Regions from separate parts of the Delftia sp. WSY_22 genome, predicted to be linked through region 2. Evidence: predicted binding sites of a transcription regulator. Region 2 holds the regulator's gene; the other holds the start of a gene.
What was found. Region 2 encodes NrdR, which represses ribonucleotide reductase genes. Its sites were predicted from a motif close to CACNANATNTNGTG; they were not measured.

Region 1 (8,490 bases), on a different contig from region 2:
GCCTGGTGGTGACGCTGGGCGCGCAAGGCTGCGAGGTCTGGGTGCAAGGCACCAGGACCCCGGTGGCGCCTGTGCAGCCCGCTGCCGTGGTCGACCCCACGGGCTGTGGCGACGCGTGGCGTGGCGCCCTGCTGTTCGGCCTGGAGCGTGGCTGGGATCTGGTGCGTTGTGCAGAACTGGGCAACCGCCTGGGTGCGCTCAAGATTGCCAGCCGCGGCCCGCAGAACTACGTGCTGGACTTCGCCAAGCCCTGAGGCGGTGATCGCCGGGTGGCGGTACAGCCGCCATCGTCGCAATGAAAAAAGCCCGACTCGAAAGAGCCGGGCTTTTTGCTTTGAGACCGGAGAAGTCTCAGGGCTTGCTGCCTGTGGGGAAGGGCCATGCGGCTTGGGGTGCCAGGCGGGTTTGCGCGATGGGCGCGGGTGCGGCAGCGGGAGCTGCAGGCGCGGCAACGGCGGGAGCTGCTGCGGCCTTCTTGGGAGCAGCGGCCTTCTTCGGCGCTGCAGCCTTCTTGGCGGGAGCGGCAGGAGCTGCTGCAGCCTTGGCGGGTGCTGCTGCGGGCTTGGCAGCCGGTGCAGCGGCGGGCTTCTTGGCCGCAGGAGCTGCAGCCTTCTTGGCGGGAGCTGCAGCCTTCTTGGCGGCAGGAGCAGCAGCCTTCTTGGCAGGCGCGGCAGCCTTCTTTGCAGCAGGAGCAGCAGCCTTCTTGGCGGGCGCTGCGGCCTTCTTGGCAGCAGGTGCAGCAGCCTTCTTGGCGGGAGCAGCGGCCTTCTTTGCAGCAGGCGCAGCAGCCTTCTTGGCGGGAGCTGCGGCCTTCTTTGCAGCAGGAGCAGCAGCCTTCTTGGCAGGAGCGGCGGCCTTCTTTGCAGCAGGCGCAGCAGCCTTCTTGGCGGGAGCGGCGGCCTTCTTGGCAGCAGGAGCAGCAGCCTTCTTGGCGGGAGCAGCGGCCTTCTTTGCAGCAGGAGCAGCAGCCTTCTTGGCGGGAGCAGCGGCCTTCTTTGCAGCAGGAGCAGCAGCCTTCTTGGCAGGAGCGGCGGCCTTCTTGGCAGCAGGAGCTGCAGCCTTCTTGGCGGGAGCAGCGGCCTTCTTCGCAGCAGGCGCAGCAGCCTTCTTGGCAGCAGGAGCAGCAGCCTTCTTGGCGGGAGCGGCAGCCTTCTTTGCAGCAGGAGCCGCAGCCTTCTTGGCGGGCGCTGCCTTGGCAGTGGCCGTGGCTTTCTTCACGGCTTCAGCCTTGGGGGCGGCCGCCTTTTTGGCGGTGGTCTTCTTGTCGGTGGGGGCCTTGGTAGAGGCCGTCTTCTTCGCAGTTGCCATCATCTTCTCCTTCGTTGATTTGCACAAAACACTTCGGGGTACGGGGCTCCGAAGCGATTCAATGCGATGTGGAGTGACGCATCGCAATGAACACGGAGACGCCCCACGCCGCAACACCATCGGTATTGCAAAAGCGTGAAGCGCGTCATGGTTCGCATTGTGCCTGCAGAGAAGCGATTAATCCCAGGAAAGTGCGCCTCCGGTTTGATACTCGATGACGCGTGTCTCAAAGAAGTTACGTTCCTTCTTCAAATCGATCATCTCGCTCATCCAGGGGAACGGGTTTTCCTCGTTCGGGAACAGGGCCTCCAGGCCGATCTGCGTGGCGCGGCGGTTGGCGATGTAGCGCAGGTAGCCCTTGAACATCGATGCGTTCATGCCCAGCACGCCGCGCGGCATGGTGTCCTCTGCGTAGCGGTATTCCAGCTCGACGGCCTTGACGAAAAGCGCCGTGATTTCTTCCTTGAATTCGGGTGTCCACAGCTGCGGATTTTCGAGCTTGAGCTGGTTGATCAGGTCGATGCCGAAGTTGCAGTGCATGGACTCGTCGCGCAGGATGTACTGGTACTGCTCGGCAGCGCCGGTCATCTTGTTCTGACGGCCCAGGGCCAGGATCTGCGTGAAGCCCACGTAGAAGAACAGGCCCTCCATCAGGCAGGCGAAAACGATGAGCGACTTCAGCAGCGTCTGGTCGGTCTCGAAGGTGCCGGTCTTGAAGCTGGGGTCCATGATCGCCTCGATGAAGGGGATCAGGAATTCGTCCTTGTCGCGGATGGAGGGAACTTCGAGATAGGCGTTGAAGATCTCGCCTTCATCCAGGCCCAGCGACTCCACGATGTACTGGTAGGCGTGGGTGTGGATGGCTTCCTCGAAGGCCTGGCGCAGCAGGAACTGGCGGCACTCGGGTGCGGTGATGTGGCGGTAGGTGCCCAGCACGATGTTGTTGGCAGCCAGCGAGTCGGCCGTCACGAAGAAGCCCAGGTTGCGCTTGACGATGCGGCGCTCGTCCTCGGTCAGGCCGTTGGGGTCCTTCCACAGGGCGATGTCGCGGTTCATGTTCACTTCCTGCGGCATCCAGTGGTTGGCGCAGGTGGCCAGGTACTTTTCCCAGGCCCACTTGTACTTGAAGGGCACCAGCTGGTTGACGTCGGTCTTGGCGTTGATGATTCGCTTGTCGGCGGCGTTGACGCGCTGGTGTGTGCCGGTGGCGGGGGCAGCTCCTGCGCCGGTCGGCGTGTTCGAGAGGGTGGCGTCGTCGTCAAAGGTCAGCATTGCAATTTTCTCCGGCATGCCCTGAGGCATATGTTCAGTTCATTCGGTGCGAAAGAGGCCTCTCTTTCTGCTCCGGTCAATGTAGGACCATGGGTGGCCTGGCATGTTGAGCAGGCCCAAGGTCCATGGCGAAGATCCTGCGCATGGCGCTGGCTGGCGGGCAGGGCGCGGGGCCTGCGCCGTGGCGAGGCCCCGCGCTGCGCGGCTTACTGGCAGGCTTCGCAGCCGGGATCGTCGATGGCGCAGAACTTGATGTCCGTCGCCGGGGCCTGGGCGCGTGCGGCGGCTGCCGCGGCTTCCAGGGCGCTGGAGGTGCTCACGGCAGCGGGCTGGGCGGCAGCCGTGGGCACTGCGTTGAGCACGCGGCTTTGCACCGTGGACTTCTCGATGTTGGTGGCGCTGGTGGTGCGCAGATAGTAGGTGGTCTTCAGGCCACGCAGCCAGGCCAGCTTGTAGGTGTCGTCCAGCTTCTTGCCCGAGGCGCCGGCCATGTAGATGTTCAGGCTCTGGGCCTGGTCGATCCACTTCTGGCGGCGTGCAGCGGCCTCGACCAGCCAGGTGGGCTCGACCTCGAAGGCGGTGGCGTACAGGTTCTTGACGTCCTGGGGCACGCGGTCGATGGGGCGCAGCGAGCCGTCGAAATGCTTGAGGTCCATGACCATCACGTCGTCCCACAGGCCCAGGCGCTTCAGGTCGCGCACCAGGTACTGGTTGATGACGGTGAACTCGCCGGACAGGTTGGACTTTACCGACAGGTTGCCGAACGAAGGCTCGATGGAGGCATCGACGCCGACGATGTTGGAGATGGTCGCCGTGGGCGCGATAGCCACGCAGTTGGAGTTGCGCATGCCGTGCTGGCCGATCTTGGCGCGCAGCGCATCCCAGTCCAGGCGCGAGGAACGGTCCACTTCCACGTAGCCGCCGCGGGCCTTCTCCAGCAGGTTCAGCGTGTCCAGCGGCAGGATGCCCTGGTCCCACAGCGAGCCCTTGTAGCTGGAGTACTGGCCGCGTTCCCTGGCCAGTTCGGTGGAGGCCCAGTAGGCGTAGTAGCAGATGGCTTCCATCGACTGGTCGGCGAACTCGACGGCCGCGTCGCTGGCGTAGGCGATGCGCATTTCATAGAGCGCATCCTGGAAGCCCATCAGGCCCAGGCCCACGGGGCGATGGCGCAGGTTGGAGTCCTTGGCCTTCTGCACGGCGTAGTAGTTGATGTCGATCACGTTGTCCAGCATGCGCATGGCCGTGGTGATGGTCTTGCGCAGCTTGCCGTGGTCGATGGCGCCGTTGGTGATGTGGCGCGCCAGGTTGACCGAGCCCAGGTTGCAGACGGCGGTCTCGGTGTCGCTGGTGTTCAGCGTGATCTCGGTGCACAGGTTGGACGAGTGCACCACGCCGGCGTGCTGCTGGGGCGAGCGCACGTTGCAGGGGTCCTTGAAGGTGACCCAGGGGTGGCCGGTCTCGAACAGCATGGACAGCATCTTGCGCCACAGGTCCACGGCCGGGATGCGCTTGAACAGCTTGAGCTCGCCGGTGTCGGCCTTGGTTTCGTAGGCCGTGTAGGCGCGCTCGAAGGCTGCGCCGAAGAGGTCGTGCAGGTCGCCGACATCGGAGGGCGAGAACAGGGTCCACTGGCCCTTTTCCATGACGCGCTTCATGAACAGGTCGGGAATCCAGTTCGCCGTGTTCATGTCGTGCGTGCGGCGGCGGTCGTCACCCGTGTTCTTGCGCAGCTCGAGGAATTCCTCGATGTCCAGGTGCCAGGTCTCCAGGTACGTGCAGACGGCGCCCTTGCGCTTGCCGCCCTGGTTCACGGCCACGGCCGTGTCGTTGACCACCTTGAGGAAGGGCACCACGCCCTGCGACTCGCCGTTCGTGCCCTTGATGCGCGAACCCAGGGCGCGCACGCGCGTCCAGTCGTTGCCCAGGCCGCCGGCGAACTTGGACAGCAGGGCGTTTTCCTTGATCGACTCATAGATGCCGTCCAGATCGTCGGGCACCGTGGTCAGGTAGCACGAAGACAGCTGCGAGCGCAGCGTGCCGCTGTTGAACAGCGTGGGCGTGCTGCTCATGAAGTCGAAGGAAGACAGCAGTTCGTAGAACTCGATGGCGCGCGCGTTGCGGTCCTCTTCCTGCAGCGCCAGGCCCATGGCCACGCGCATGAAGAAGGACTGGGGCAGCTCGATGCGCGTCTTGCGCACGTGCAGGAAGTAGCGGTCGTACAGGGTCTGCAGGCCCAGGTAGTCGAACTGCTGGTCGCGTTCGGCCTTGAGGGCGGCAGCCAGGCGGGGCAGGTCGTAGTTCAGCAGCTCGGGGTTGAGCAGCTCGTTGTCCACGCCCTTCTGGATGAAGCCGGGGAAGTAGGCGGCGTAGGCCGACTGGATGTCGGCAGGCTGCACGTCATGGCCCATGACCTCGCGCACGATGGTGTGCAGCAGCAGGCGGGCGGTGACGTAGGTGTAGTCGGGGTCCTTTTCGATCAGCGTGCGCGCGGCCAGGATGGAGGCCTTGAAGACTTCTTCGATCGGCACGCCGTCGTACAGGTTGCGCAGCGTCTCGGCAACGATGGGCGCGGCCTGGATGTCGGCATTGAGGTTGCGGCAGGAGGCCTCGATCAGGGCCAGCAGGCGGGCCTGGTCCAGCGGAACGCGCTGGCCGTTGTCGGTCACATGCAGCACGGGGGCGGGCGCGGCCGCAGCGGCGGCAGCGGCCTCGGCGGCCTTCTTCTGCTCGGCACGCTCCTGGTTGCGGCGGTCGCGGTACAGCACGTAGGCGCGCGCCACGTCGTGGTGGCCGCCGCGCATCAGGCCCAGCTCGACCTGGTCCTGCACGTCTTCAATATGGAAGGTGCCGCCGCCCGGACGCGAGCGCAGCAGGGCGCGCACCACGGCCTGGGTGAGCTCGTCCACGGTCTCGCGCACGCTGGCGGAGGCAGCGCCCTGGGCGCCGCGCACGGCCAGGAAGGCCTTGGTCAGCGCGACGGCGATCTTTTGCGGGGTGAAGGGCACCACGTCGCCGCTGCGGCGGATGATCTGGTAGCCGTCCTGCACGGACAGGTGATGGGCGGAGGAAGGATTGGCAGCATCACCGTGCGCAGCGGGAGCCAAAGAATTCAGTGCTTCTTGCATGAGTTTCCTCAACGGGTGTTTGTGGATAGAACGGACGCGGACCTGCACTGGGGGCAGGCTTGCTGGGAGATGGAATCGATGGCCGGATGTGCACACCGTTTTCACAGGGTGTGCACAGCTTGTGAACACTAGATATGGTGTCCGGCGTGCTCTCAGGCACTACCTGTAGTGTATCGCCGTCTCATGTACACGGGGTACTCACGGCCGGAAAACCGCTGTTTGCGCTGCGCCAAAACAGTGCCCAGCATGCAAGCCCATAGCAGCAGATCACCGCTGCGCGGTGGCTGGCGGGCGATGGCCTGTCGCAAGCCGCTACAGCCTTGCCGCTGCGCCGGTCGGACCGCCGAAAGCCCCATGAACAGTGGGGCTGCGACACATGCGTGAATTTGTAAAAAAAGATCAGGCCGGCCCGGCGTGCGCCTGCGCGCCACATGGGTTGCTTTCTGGATTGACAGCGCACTTTTCCTGGGCCTGTGGACAAGCCGGCCTGCGTGCAAGGCCTGGCGCAGTCCGGCAGGAGGGTGTGTGCTTACGTGGAGGGCTGGCCGGCGCGGGGCGGCAGCTGCCAGTTCGCCGTGGCCTGGTGACGGGACAGCAGCCCGCGCAGCCGGGGCCAGTCGAAGCCGGGGCCGGGATCGCGTTTGCGGCCGGGCGCAATGTGCTCATGGCCTGCGAGATGGGCGACGGGGTAGCGTGCGGCGATGGCTTCGCACAGGTTCTCCAGGGCCGCATATTGCGCCGGCTCGAACGGCAGTCCCTCCAGGCCTTCCAGCTCTATGCCGATGGAGTCGTCGTTGCAGCGATCCTTGCCGCGCCAGCTGGAGGCGCCCGCATGCCAGGCGCGCGCGTCACAGTCCACAAATTGCCAGACCTCGCCCAGGCGCGTGACGAAGAAATGCGCCGACACCTCCAGGCCGCGTATGCCCTGGTAGTAAGGATGGGCGTCCCAGTCGAGCTGGTTGGTGAACAGTTGCTGGACCGCCCCCGTGCCGTACTCGCCGGGGGGCAGGCTGATGGAGTGCACGACGACCAGATCGACCAGGGCCTGGGCCGGGCGCTCGCCGAAGTTGGGCGAGGGCAGGTGGCGTGCCTGTTGCAGCCAGCCGCCTTGCCAGGTCCAGGCCGGGCCCATGGTCGTGGTGGCTGGTGCCTGCGGATCAGGCTTCGCCATGGCCGCCTCCGTCCGCCTCGGCGCTGGCGTCGCCGGGCAGGGCGATGTTCAGCCGGTCGATGCGGTAGCGGATCTGGCGCAGGCTCAGCCCCAGGCGTGCGGCCGTGGCCGTGCGGTTGAAGCCGTTTTCCTGCAGCGCCTGCACCAGGATGCCGCGCTCGCGCTCGTCCAGCCAGGCCTGCAGGTCGCGGGGCAGCTCCATGTCGGCAGGCTCCGGCGGCGGTGCGGCGCCGTCGTGCGCCTGGGTCTGCGCCGATGCGGGTGGAGCCGGCGGAGTGCCGCAGGGCAGCTGCATCTCGGGGTCTATGCGCAGCGGCCCTTCCTCGCCCAGCGTGATGGCGCGGTGCAGCAGGTTCTCCAGTTCGCGCACATTGCCGGGCAGCGGCAGGCGGGCGATCTGCTCCAGGGAACGCTCGTCGATCTCGGGCATGGGCAGGCCCGACTCCTGCGACAGCCGTGCCAGCAATGCACGGCACAGCGCGGGCAGGTCCTCGCGGCGCTCGCGCAGCGGCGGAAGAAGGACTTCGATGACGTTGAGGCGGTAGTACAGGTCCTGGCGAAAACGTCCTGCCTGCACGTCGGCGGCCAGGTCGCGGTGGGTGGCGCTGACGATGCGCACGTCGGCCGCTTCCTCCTGCGCCGAGCCCAGGGGGCGCACGCGGCGTTCCTGGATGGCGCGCAGCAGCTTGGCCTGCATGGGCAGCGGCAGGTCGCCGATTTCGTCGAGGAACAGGGTGCCGCCGCGTGCCGCCTGGAAATAGCCGTCGCGGTCCTGGGTGGCTCCGGTATAGGAGCCCTTGCGGGCGCCGAAGAACTCGGCCTCCAGCAGGTTTTCGGGGATGGCGCCGCAGTTCACGGCCACCATGGGGCCGTGGGCGCGCTGGCTGCAGGCGTGCAGGGCACGCGCCACCAGCTCCTTGCCCGTGCCCGACTCGCCGTGCACCAGCACCGGCGCCATGCCGCGCGCCACCTTGGCAATGCGCTGCTTGACGGCCTGCATGGCGGGCGACTCCCCAACCATGGCGTCGAGCGCCCCGCCGCCGCTGAGCACGGGGCTTGCGGCCGACGCCGCCGAGGGGCTGCGCGCCGGCATCACGCCGGGGGGCGGCACGCCGCCCACGCCCTGGGCGGCCGAGGCCACGACCAGGCGGAACTGCTTGAGGTCCACGGGCTTGGTCAGATAGTCGAAGGCGCCCGAGCGCAGGGCTTCGACGGCATTTTCGGCCGAGCCGTAGGCGGTCATGACCACGCAGCGTTCTCGCCGCTGCTGGTTGCGCAGGTCCTGCAGCAGCTCCATTCCCATGCCGTCGGGCAGGCGCATGTCGGTGATGACCACGTCGAAGCGCTGGGTCTGCAGCTGTTCGCGCGCCTCGCCCACGCTGGCGGCGGTTTCCACGCGGTAGCCTTCGCGCAGCAGGGTCAGTTCATAGAGGGTGCGCAGATCCGGCTCGTCGTCCACGACAAGAATCGATGCGGCAGCGGGCAGGGAGTTCAAGGGCATCACACCACAATCTGGTCAAACAGGGAGGCCGGCAGAGCCGATGCGGCGCCGGCGCGGAACACGATGCTGAAGGCATTGCCCTCGACAGGGCCGTGCGGCGCGGGCCGCGACAG
Region 2 (8,490 bases):
CCGTTCGCCTGGGCAGCCCTTGGCCTCAAGGGAATTTCAAGTTCACAGGACTGCCATGTTTCAACGCACCAATACCGTCGAGAAAGTCGACGCCGAAGTCTTTGCCGCCATCCAGGCCGAGAACCTGCGTCAACAAGAACATATCGAGCTGATCGCCAGCGAGAACTACTGCTCGCCCGCCGTGATGGAAGCCCAGGGCTCCCAGCTCACCAACAAGTACGCCGAAGGCTACCCGGGCAAGCGCTACTACGGCGGCTGCGAGAACGTCGATGTGGTCGAGCAGCTTGCCATCGACCGCGTCAAGAAGCTGTTCGGCGCCGAGGCAGCCAACGTTCAGCCCAACTCCGGCTCCCAGGCCAACCAGGCCGTGCTGATGGCCTTTGCCAAGCCCGGCGACACCATCATGGGCATGAGCCTGGCCGAAGGCGGCCACCTGACGCACGGCATGCCGCTGAACATGTCGGGCAAGTGGTTCAACGTGGTCTCCTACGGCCTGAACGCCGAAGAAGCCATCGACTACGACAAGATGGAAGCGCTGGCGCGCGAGCACAAGCCCCGCATCATCGTGGCCGGCGCATCGGCCTACGCCCTGGCCATCGACTTCGAGCGCTTCGCCAAGATCGCAAAGGAAGTCGGCGCCATCTTCTGGGTGGACATGGCCCACTACGCCGGCCTGATCGCCGCGGGCGTGTACCCCAACCCCGTGCCCCACGCCGACGTGGTCACCACCACCACGCACAAGAGCCTGCGCGGCCCGCGCGGCGGCGTGATCCTGATGAAGGCCGAGCATGAGAAGGCCATCAACAGCGCCATCTTCCCCGGCCTGCAAGGCGGCCCGCTGATGCACGTCATCGCCGGCAAGGCCGTGGCCTTCAAGGAAGCACTGTCTCCCGAGTTCAAGGCCTACCAGGAGCAGGTCGTGAAGAATGCCAAGGTCGTCGCCGAAACGCTGACGGCCCGCGGCCTGCGCATCGTCTCCGGCCGCACGGAAAGCCACGTCATGCTGGTGGACCTGCGCGCCAAGGGCATCACCGGCAAGGCGGCCGAAGCCGCACTGGGTGCCGCCCACATGACGATCAACAAGAACTCCATCCCCAACGACCCCGAAAAGCCGATGGTCACCAGCGGCATCCGCGTGGGCACGCCCGCCATGACCACGCGCGGCTTCAAGGAAGAGGAAGCCCGCCTGACGGCCAACCTGCTGGCCGACGTGCTGGAGAACCCCAGCGACGAAGCCAACCTGGCCCGCGTGCGCGCCCAGGTGGCCGAGCTGACGGCCCGCTTCCCGGTCTACGGCGCCTGATTTGAGCGCATAGAGGCCTGCCATGAAGTGCCCGTTCTGCAGCCACCCGGACACCCAGGTCGTGGAGACCCGTGAGGCCGAGGATGGGGGCTTCATCCGCCGCCGCCGCCAATGCGGCGGCTGCGACAAGCGCTTCACCACCTATGAGCGGCCCGAGGTCAGCTTCCCCGCCATCGTCAAGAAGGACGGGCGGCGCATCGAGTACGAGCGCGCCAAGCTGCTGGGTTCGTTCAAGATTGCGCTGCGCAAGCGTCCCGTGAGCACGGAGCAGATCGATGCCGCCATCGAGCGCATCGAGGAACGGCTGCGCAACCTGGGCGAGCGCGAAGTGCTCTCCAGCCGCCTGGGCGAGATGGTGATGCGCGAGCTCAAGCTGCTCGACAAGGTCGGCTACATCCGCTACGCCAGCGTCTACCGCAGCTTCGAGGACGTGGACGACTTCAAGAACGTCATGGATGAAGTCCGCAATCCCGGCTGATCAGGCCGGCAGGACACAAGAAAGCCGCCCTTGGGCGGCTTTCTCTTTGGCGTCCTGGCAGCGCTTTCAGGGCGCCGCGGCAGGAATCGGCGCCAGGCCTGAATCGACGTCGCCGCACTGGGCGCGGTGGCGCAGGGCGTGGTCCATCACCACCAGGGCCAGCAACGCTTCGGCGATGGGCGCGGCGCGGATGCCCACGCAGGGGTCATGGCGACCCTTGGTGATGACTTCGGTGCTCTGGCCCTGGGTGTCGATGGACTCGCGCGGCGTGATGATGGAGCTGGTGGGCTTGATGGCGATGCGCACCTCCAGATCCTGGCCCGTGCTGATGCCGCCCACGATGCCACCGGCGTTGTTGCTGCGAAAGCCTTCGGGGCTCAGCGAGTCGCCGTGCGTGGTGCCGCGCTGGACCACGCTGTCGAAGCCCGCGCCGATCTCCACGGCCTTGACGGCGTTCAGGCCCATCATGGCGTAGGCGACGTCGGCATCGAGGCGGTCATACAGCGGCTGGCCCAGGCCCACCGGCATGCCACTGGCCTGCACGCGCAGCGCGGCGCCGCAGGAGTCGCCCGACTTGCGCAGCGCATCCATGTATTCCTCGTAGCGGGACACATCGGCCACCGGCGCAAAGAAGGGATTGTTGCGCACATGCTCCCAGCTCTCGAAGGGCAGCGACAGCTCGCCCACCTGGGTCATGCAGGCGCGGAACTCGGTGCCGAATTTTTCCTTGAGCCACTTCTTGGCCACGGCGCCGGCCGCCACCGTGGGCGCCGTCAGCCGTGCGGAGGAGCGGCCGCCGCCGCGCGGATCACGGATGCCGTACTTCTGGAAGTAGGCGTAGTCGGCATGGCCGGGACGAAAGCTTTGCGCAATGTTGGAGTAGTCCTTGCTGCGCTGGTCGGTATTGCGGATCAGCAAAGCGATCGGCGTGCCCGTGGTACGGCCTTCGTAGACACCCGAGAGGATTTCCACCGCGTCCGGCTCGTTGCGCTGCGTCACGAACTTGCTGGTGCCGGGGCGGCGGCGGTCCAGGTCGTGCTGGATGTCCGCCTCGCTAAGTGCCATGCCAGGCGGGCAACCGTCGATGACGCAGCCGATGGCCGGGCCATGCGATTCGCCGAAGTTGGTGACAGTGAATAGGGTTCCGAAGGTGTTGCCGCTCATAGGCCGATGATTATGCCCGGGTCGCCCCCAGGCGCCGCTCCCGCTGCAGCGGTGCATTGCGCAGGCTGCCATCTCCTGCAAAGAAACAATAAAACTATCAAATTACAAATATTGATAGCTAGAATTACAGAACATTGTTCTTCAACCGCCTGCGGACCATCCCTCAGGCACCAGCCGCAACTTGCGGGAGATTCGTGAAATGCAGACCTCTTCCGGCTCAACGCAACGCCAGGATCGCAGCGATCCTGCGAGCAGCACTCCACCGCCTTCACCCATCCTTCAACAGGATGCCGGTGACCAGAATCTTCACCCCACCCTGATGACCATGCTGCTGGTCTCAGCCAGGCCCGATGATTTCAGAACCCGCAACCGGCTTGCCCAGGCCAAGCAGTACATGCGGGCCCGGCTGGATGACCCCGAGCTCAAGCCCCTGCAGGTGGCCCAGGGCCTGGGCATGTCGCTGCGCAGCCTGGCGCGCCTGTTCGCCACCGAGGGACTGACTCCCAGCCGCTGGCTCTGGAACGAGCGCCTGGCCCAGGCCCACCTGCTGCTGCAGGCCGACAATGCGCGGCGCGTGACCGATGTGGCGATGGCCTGCGGCTTCACCAGCTTCTCGCACTTCAGCCGCGTCTTCAGGCAGGCCTATGCCGTGCCGCCCAGCGCCTTGCTCAAGCCCCGGCGCAGCAGCGTGCATTGAGCGGGCTTGCGCCCGCCCGTAAAAAGCCAAGGCCTGCGCCGCGTTCTGCGGTCGCAGGCCTTGCCGCATGGGCAGGGACGGTCTTGCCGCGACCGGATGATCAGTCCGCGCCCTGGCGCTCGCCTTCGGGCCAGTCGCGGATATAGGCCTTGAGCATGCGGTTCTCGAAGTTCTGGCTGTCCACCACGGCCTTGGCCACGTCGTACAGGCTGATCACGCCCATCAGCATGCGCTTGTCCATCACCGGCATGTAGCGCGCATGGCGGTCCAGCATCATGCGGCGCACCTCGTCCATGTCGGTTTCCATGGTGCAGGTCATGGGAGCGTCGTCCATGGCCGAGCGCACCAGCGTCTCGCCCACGCCGCCGTGCTTGACAAAGCCCTGGATCACTTCGCGGAAGGTCAGCATGCCGACCACGTCGCCGTGCTCCATGACCACGAGGGAGCCTATATCGCGCTCGGACATCACCTGCACCGCGCTGGCCAGGCTTTCGTCCGGCGACACCGTGTAGAGGGTGTTGCCCTTGACGCGCAGGATGTCACTTACTTTCATGCCGTATCTCCAAGATTGTCTGTGTCGCCGTGGTTGCGGCAAGCCCATGTCTGCCGGGAAATATAGCCCACAATGCCCGCTTGCCTTGACAACCATGGAGACAGGAATGCCCGGCTACTCGGATCCCGGCTTTGACACTCTGGCGCTGCACGCGGGCGCACAGCCCGACCCCGCCACCGGTGCGCGCGCGACGCCCATCCACCTCACGACCTCGTTCGTGTTCGAGTCCAGCGACCATGCGGCCTCGCTGTTCAACCTGGAGCGCCCAGGGCACGTCTACAGCCGCATCTCCAATCCCACGAATGCCGTGCTGGAGCAGCGTGTCTCGGCCCTGGAAGGCGGCGTGGGCGCCATCGCCGTGGCCAGCGGCCAGGCGGCGCTGCACCTGTCGGTGGCCACGCTCATGGGCGCGGGCAGCCACATCGTGGCCAGCACGGCGCTGTACGGCGGCTCGCAGAACCTGCTGCACTACACGCTGGCGCGCTTCGGCATAGAAACCACCTTCGTCAAGCCCGGCGACATCGACGGCTGGCGCGCCGCGGTGCGCCCCAACACCAAGCTGTTCTTCGGCGAGACGGTGGGCAACCCGGGCCTGGACGTGCTCGACATTCCCACCATCAGCGCCATAGCCCATGAAGCCGGCGTGCCGCTGCTGGTGGACTCCACGCTGACCTCGCCCTGGCTGATGAAGCCGCTGGAGCATGGCGCGGACATCGTCTACCACTCGGCCACCAAGTTCCTGTCGGGCCACGGCACCGTGGTCGGGGGCATCGTGGTGGATGGCGGCAGCTTCGACTGGGAAAAGTCGGGACGCTTCCCGGAGCTGACCGAGCCCTACGACGGCTTCCACAACATGGTGTTCAGCGAGGAAAGCAGCACTGGCGCCTTCCTTCTGCGCGCACGCCGCGAAGGCCTGCGCGACTTCGGCGCCTGCATGAGCCCGCACACGGCCTGGCTGATCCTGCAGGGCATAGAGACGCTGCCGCTGCGCATGGAGCGCCATATCCGCAACACCGAGAAGGTGGTGCAATTCCTGGCCAGCCATCCGCTGGTGGGCCGCGTGGGCCACCCGCTGCTCGATACCCATCCCTCGCACCAGCTCGCCAAGAAGCTGCTGCCGCGCGGCGCAGGCTCGGTGTTCAGCTTCGACATCAAGGGCAACCGCAACCAGGGCCGCAAGTTCATCGAGACGCTCAAGGTCTTCAGCCACCTGGCCAACGTGGGCGACTGCCGCAGCCTGGTCATCCACCCTGCCAGCACCACGCACTTCCGCATGAGCGACGAGGCGCTGGCCCAGGCCGGCATCGGCCAGGGCACGATCCGCCTGTCCATCGGGCTGGAAGACGCAGACGACCTGATCGACGACCTCAAGCGCGCCCTCAAGGCGGCCGAGAAGGCCGCGTGAATCGGCAAGGGAGACACCAACAATGAAGATCGATGTTCACGGCCACGCCATCTACGCCTATACCGGCGGCAAGGCCTTCAATCCCGCACAGCCGACGGCCATCCTCATCCACGGCGTGCTGTGCGACCACAGCGTCTGGGCACTGCAAAGCCGTTACCTGGCCAACCACGGCTGGAACGTGCTGGCCATAGACCTGCCGGGCCACTGCCGCAGCGCAGGCGATGCGCCGGCCAGCGTGGAGGCGGCGGCGGATTTCATCGGCCAGCTCATGGATGCGGCAGGCATCGAGAAGGCCGCGCTGGTAGGCCACAGCTGGGGCAGCCTGATCGCCATGGAAGCGGCTGCGCGGCTGGGCGCGCGCGTCAGCCACCTGGTGCTGGTGGGCACGGCCTACCCGATGAAGGTCTCGCCTGCTTTGCTGGACTCCGCGCTCAGCACGCCCGAGCAGGCCATCCACATGGTGAATGTGTTCTCGCGCGCCACGCTGGCGCCACCCAGCGGCGCAGGCAGCTGGGTGTTCGGCGCCGGCATGGCGCTGGGCCGGCGCGTGCTGGCCAGCAATGACCGCACCAACCTGCTGCACGCCGGCTTCAAGGCCTGCGACAGCTACGCGGGCGGCGAGGCGGCCATGGCGGCGCTGCAATGCCCGGTCCTGTTCGCCCTGGGCGAGCAGGACCAGATGACGCCGCCCAAGGCCGCCAAGGGCCTGATCGAGGCGGCCCGGGGCGCGCAGCGCCAGGTCAGCATCGTGCACCTGCCCAGCGGCCACAACCAGATGACCGAGGCGCCCGACCAGACGCTGTTCGCCATCCGGGATTTCCTGGCGCGCTGAGACCGGCCGGGTCCGGCCCGCAGGGCAGGCACGCACTCACTCACGCACTCACGCCCCGCGCGCGGGGAAGATGCTCTTTTTCACGAGCGCGTGCACGCCCCAGTTGCCATCCACCACCTGGGTGATGCCGAAGTCCACGGCGATCGACATCAGCGAGATGGCCTCGTCCTCTCCCAGCCCCTGGGTGGTCATGAGGAAGTGGCGCATCTTGTGATAGGCGTCGCGCAGCGCCAGGTCCACGGAAGACTTCTTGAAGATCTGGTTTTGCGCATCCGGCCCCAGCTCCGCCAGGTAGTTGGCGTAGCTGAAGCCGTGCAGCAGCCATTCGTCCTGGGTTTCGAGCAGCGGATAGGCCAGCTCGGCCAGCGGCGTTCCAGGCAGGTCCGCCTTCTTGTGCAGGATCAACTGGAAGGTGCCGGTCAGCGAGCACTCGATGGCCGTGCCGCACAGCTCGGAGTCCCCCTGCGAGGCATGCGGATCGCCCACGGTGAAGTTGGCCCCTGGCACGGCCACGGGGAAATACATGGTCGCCCCCTTGCCGATGCGCCAGTTGTCGATGTTGCCGCCCGTGTGGTTGGGCGGAATGGAGCTGGCCATCTCCGCCTCGGCCGGCGCCACGCCGATGGTGCCGAAATGCGGGCGCACGGGAACGCGGATATTGCGCAGCACGTTTTCGTTCTTGCTGATCGTGCGGTGGTCCACGGGCACGCCCGGATAGTCGATGGTCGGGTGGACCACGCCGAAGGGGTCGGTCTGCGGCGTCCAGCGGTAGTTGTAGACGGCGCGGGCCCAGTTGCGCTCGCCGGTCGCATCCACCTCGTAGATGGTGACCACCTCGCGCTTCCGGGGCTCGGTGAGCGTGTCGCCATAGTGAAAGCCCCAGTTCGCCGCCGCATTGCTGCCGAAGGTCCGGCCCTTGAACTGCGGGTTGCCCGAGGGGCGCGGCACCACATCAATGATGCGTACTTCCAGCACATCGCCGGGCTGGGCGCCCTTGATGCGTACCGGCCCCGTGCAGATGTGCACGCCCTGGCCTCCGCCTGCGCCGTTCTTGGCATCCATGGGGCCTGCGCCCCGGCGATCGACGTTCTTGCGCTGGCTGTCCCAGTGGAACACGCTCTCGGCGCCAGGGTCGCCCCGGACCATGCGTTCGGCATCGTCATTGGCATGGTGGGTCAGCGTCTCCATGGTCACGTAGTCGCCCGATTCGACTTCGACCACCGGCTTGGCCGATCTGCTGAAGTAGCCCCAGAGCACGGTACTGGCAGAGGCGGGAATGTAGTAGTGGCTGGCCATGCCCTGGCTGGCCCGGGCGCCAGGCGCACCCTGGGCAAAGGCCCGGGACGGTGCCATCGCACCGCTGATGGCGCCGGCCGAGACCGCGCCGCCACCGACCACCATGGCGTCGCGCAGGAAGGAACGGCGTGCAACCTGGAATTCCTCGCGGATCAGCGTCTCATCGGCTGGCGAAGCACCGTGCTGGCAGCCCGGGCCGCAGATATGTTCTTGGTGGGGGATGGTCATCGAAAATACTCCTGCTGTTGTGGATCGGTGCCGGCAGCGCCAGTGTCCAGGCGAGCATGTCCAGGCCGGTTGTTCCTGCGCGCACAAAAACTTGTCGCGGCTGCCATCCGGTGCGCCGGGCTTGGACAGGCAGTACGCGGCAGTTCATAGTTCGCCCCTGATGCACGACGATCCAAGACGCTTTTCCACCCACGCATTTCCCGATGCCTTGCGGCAGGCTGCGCTCAATGAGGCGCTGTCCAGGGCAGACATCCATGGCGAAGCGCCCACGCCACCGGCCACCCACCTGGCGCTGCGCAGCTCGCCACTGGGATCGGTATTCATTACGCTGGCCACCTCGCCGCTGACGCTGCGGGCCGTGGCCAAGCGGCTGCGCGGCCCGGGCCTGCTGCTGTGCGCCTTGCTGCAAGGCAGCGCCGATGCGGTGGTCGAGGACGCCGCGTTCCCGCTCAAGGCCGGCTCCGCACTGCTGCTGGAGTCAGACCGGGAATGGCAGCTGCAGTTGCCCGGCGACGGCCGCCTGCTGCTTGCGCG

Region 1: ACF8NF_RS08475 (ribonucleoside-diphosphate reductase subunit alpha) is a predicted target of NrdR. The motif match lies at 5,832-5,845, and genes of this name have one in related genera.

What each region holds. Positions count from the first base shown of each region.
Region 1 covers NZ_JBICKN010000014.1:75,216-83,705, forward strand. Annotated here, with positions in the region: gene ACF8NF_RS08460 (carbohydrate kinase family protein) at 1-254, shown strand, start outside; gene ACF8NF_RS08465 (hypothetical protein) at 352-1,308, opposite strand; gene ACF8NF_RS08470 (ribonucleotide-diphosphate reductase subunit beta) at 1,486-2,580, opposite strand; gene ACF8NF_RS08475 (ribonucleoside-diphosphate reductase subunit alpha) at 2,787-5,705, opposite strand; gene ampD (1,6-anhydro-N-acetylmuramyl-L-alanine amidase AmpD) at 6,235-6,876, opposite strand; gene ACF8NF_RS08485 (sigma-54 dependent transcriptional regulator) at 6,863-8,377, opposite strand; gene ACF8NF_RS08490 (sensor histidine kinase) at 8,377-8,490, opposite strand, start outside.
Region 2 covers NZ_JBICKN010000006.1:8,876-17,365, forward strand. Annotated here, with positions in the region: ZMP/ZTP riboswitch at 1-21, shown strand, start outside; gene glyA (serine hydroxymethyltransferase) at 56-1,303, shown strand; gene nrdR (transcriptional regulator NrdR) at 1,326-1,781, shown strand; gene aroC (chorismate synthase) at 1,848-2,945, opposite strand; gene ACF8NF_RS00750 (helix-turn-helix domain-containing protein) at 3,271-3,642, shown strand; gene ACF8NF_RS00755 (CBS domain-containing protein) at 3,743-4,195, opposite strand; gene ACF8NF_RS00760 (O-acetylhomoserine aminocarboxypropyltransferase) at 4,302-5,600, shown strand; gene ACF8NF_RS00765 (alpha/beta fold hydrolase) at 5,623-6,432, shown strand; gene ACF8NF_RS00770 (acetamidase/formamidase family protein) at 6,481-7,956, opposite strand; gene ACF8NF_RS00775 (acetamidase/formamidase family protein) at 8,117-8,490, shown strand, end outside.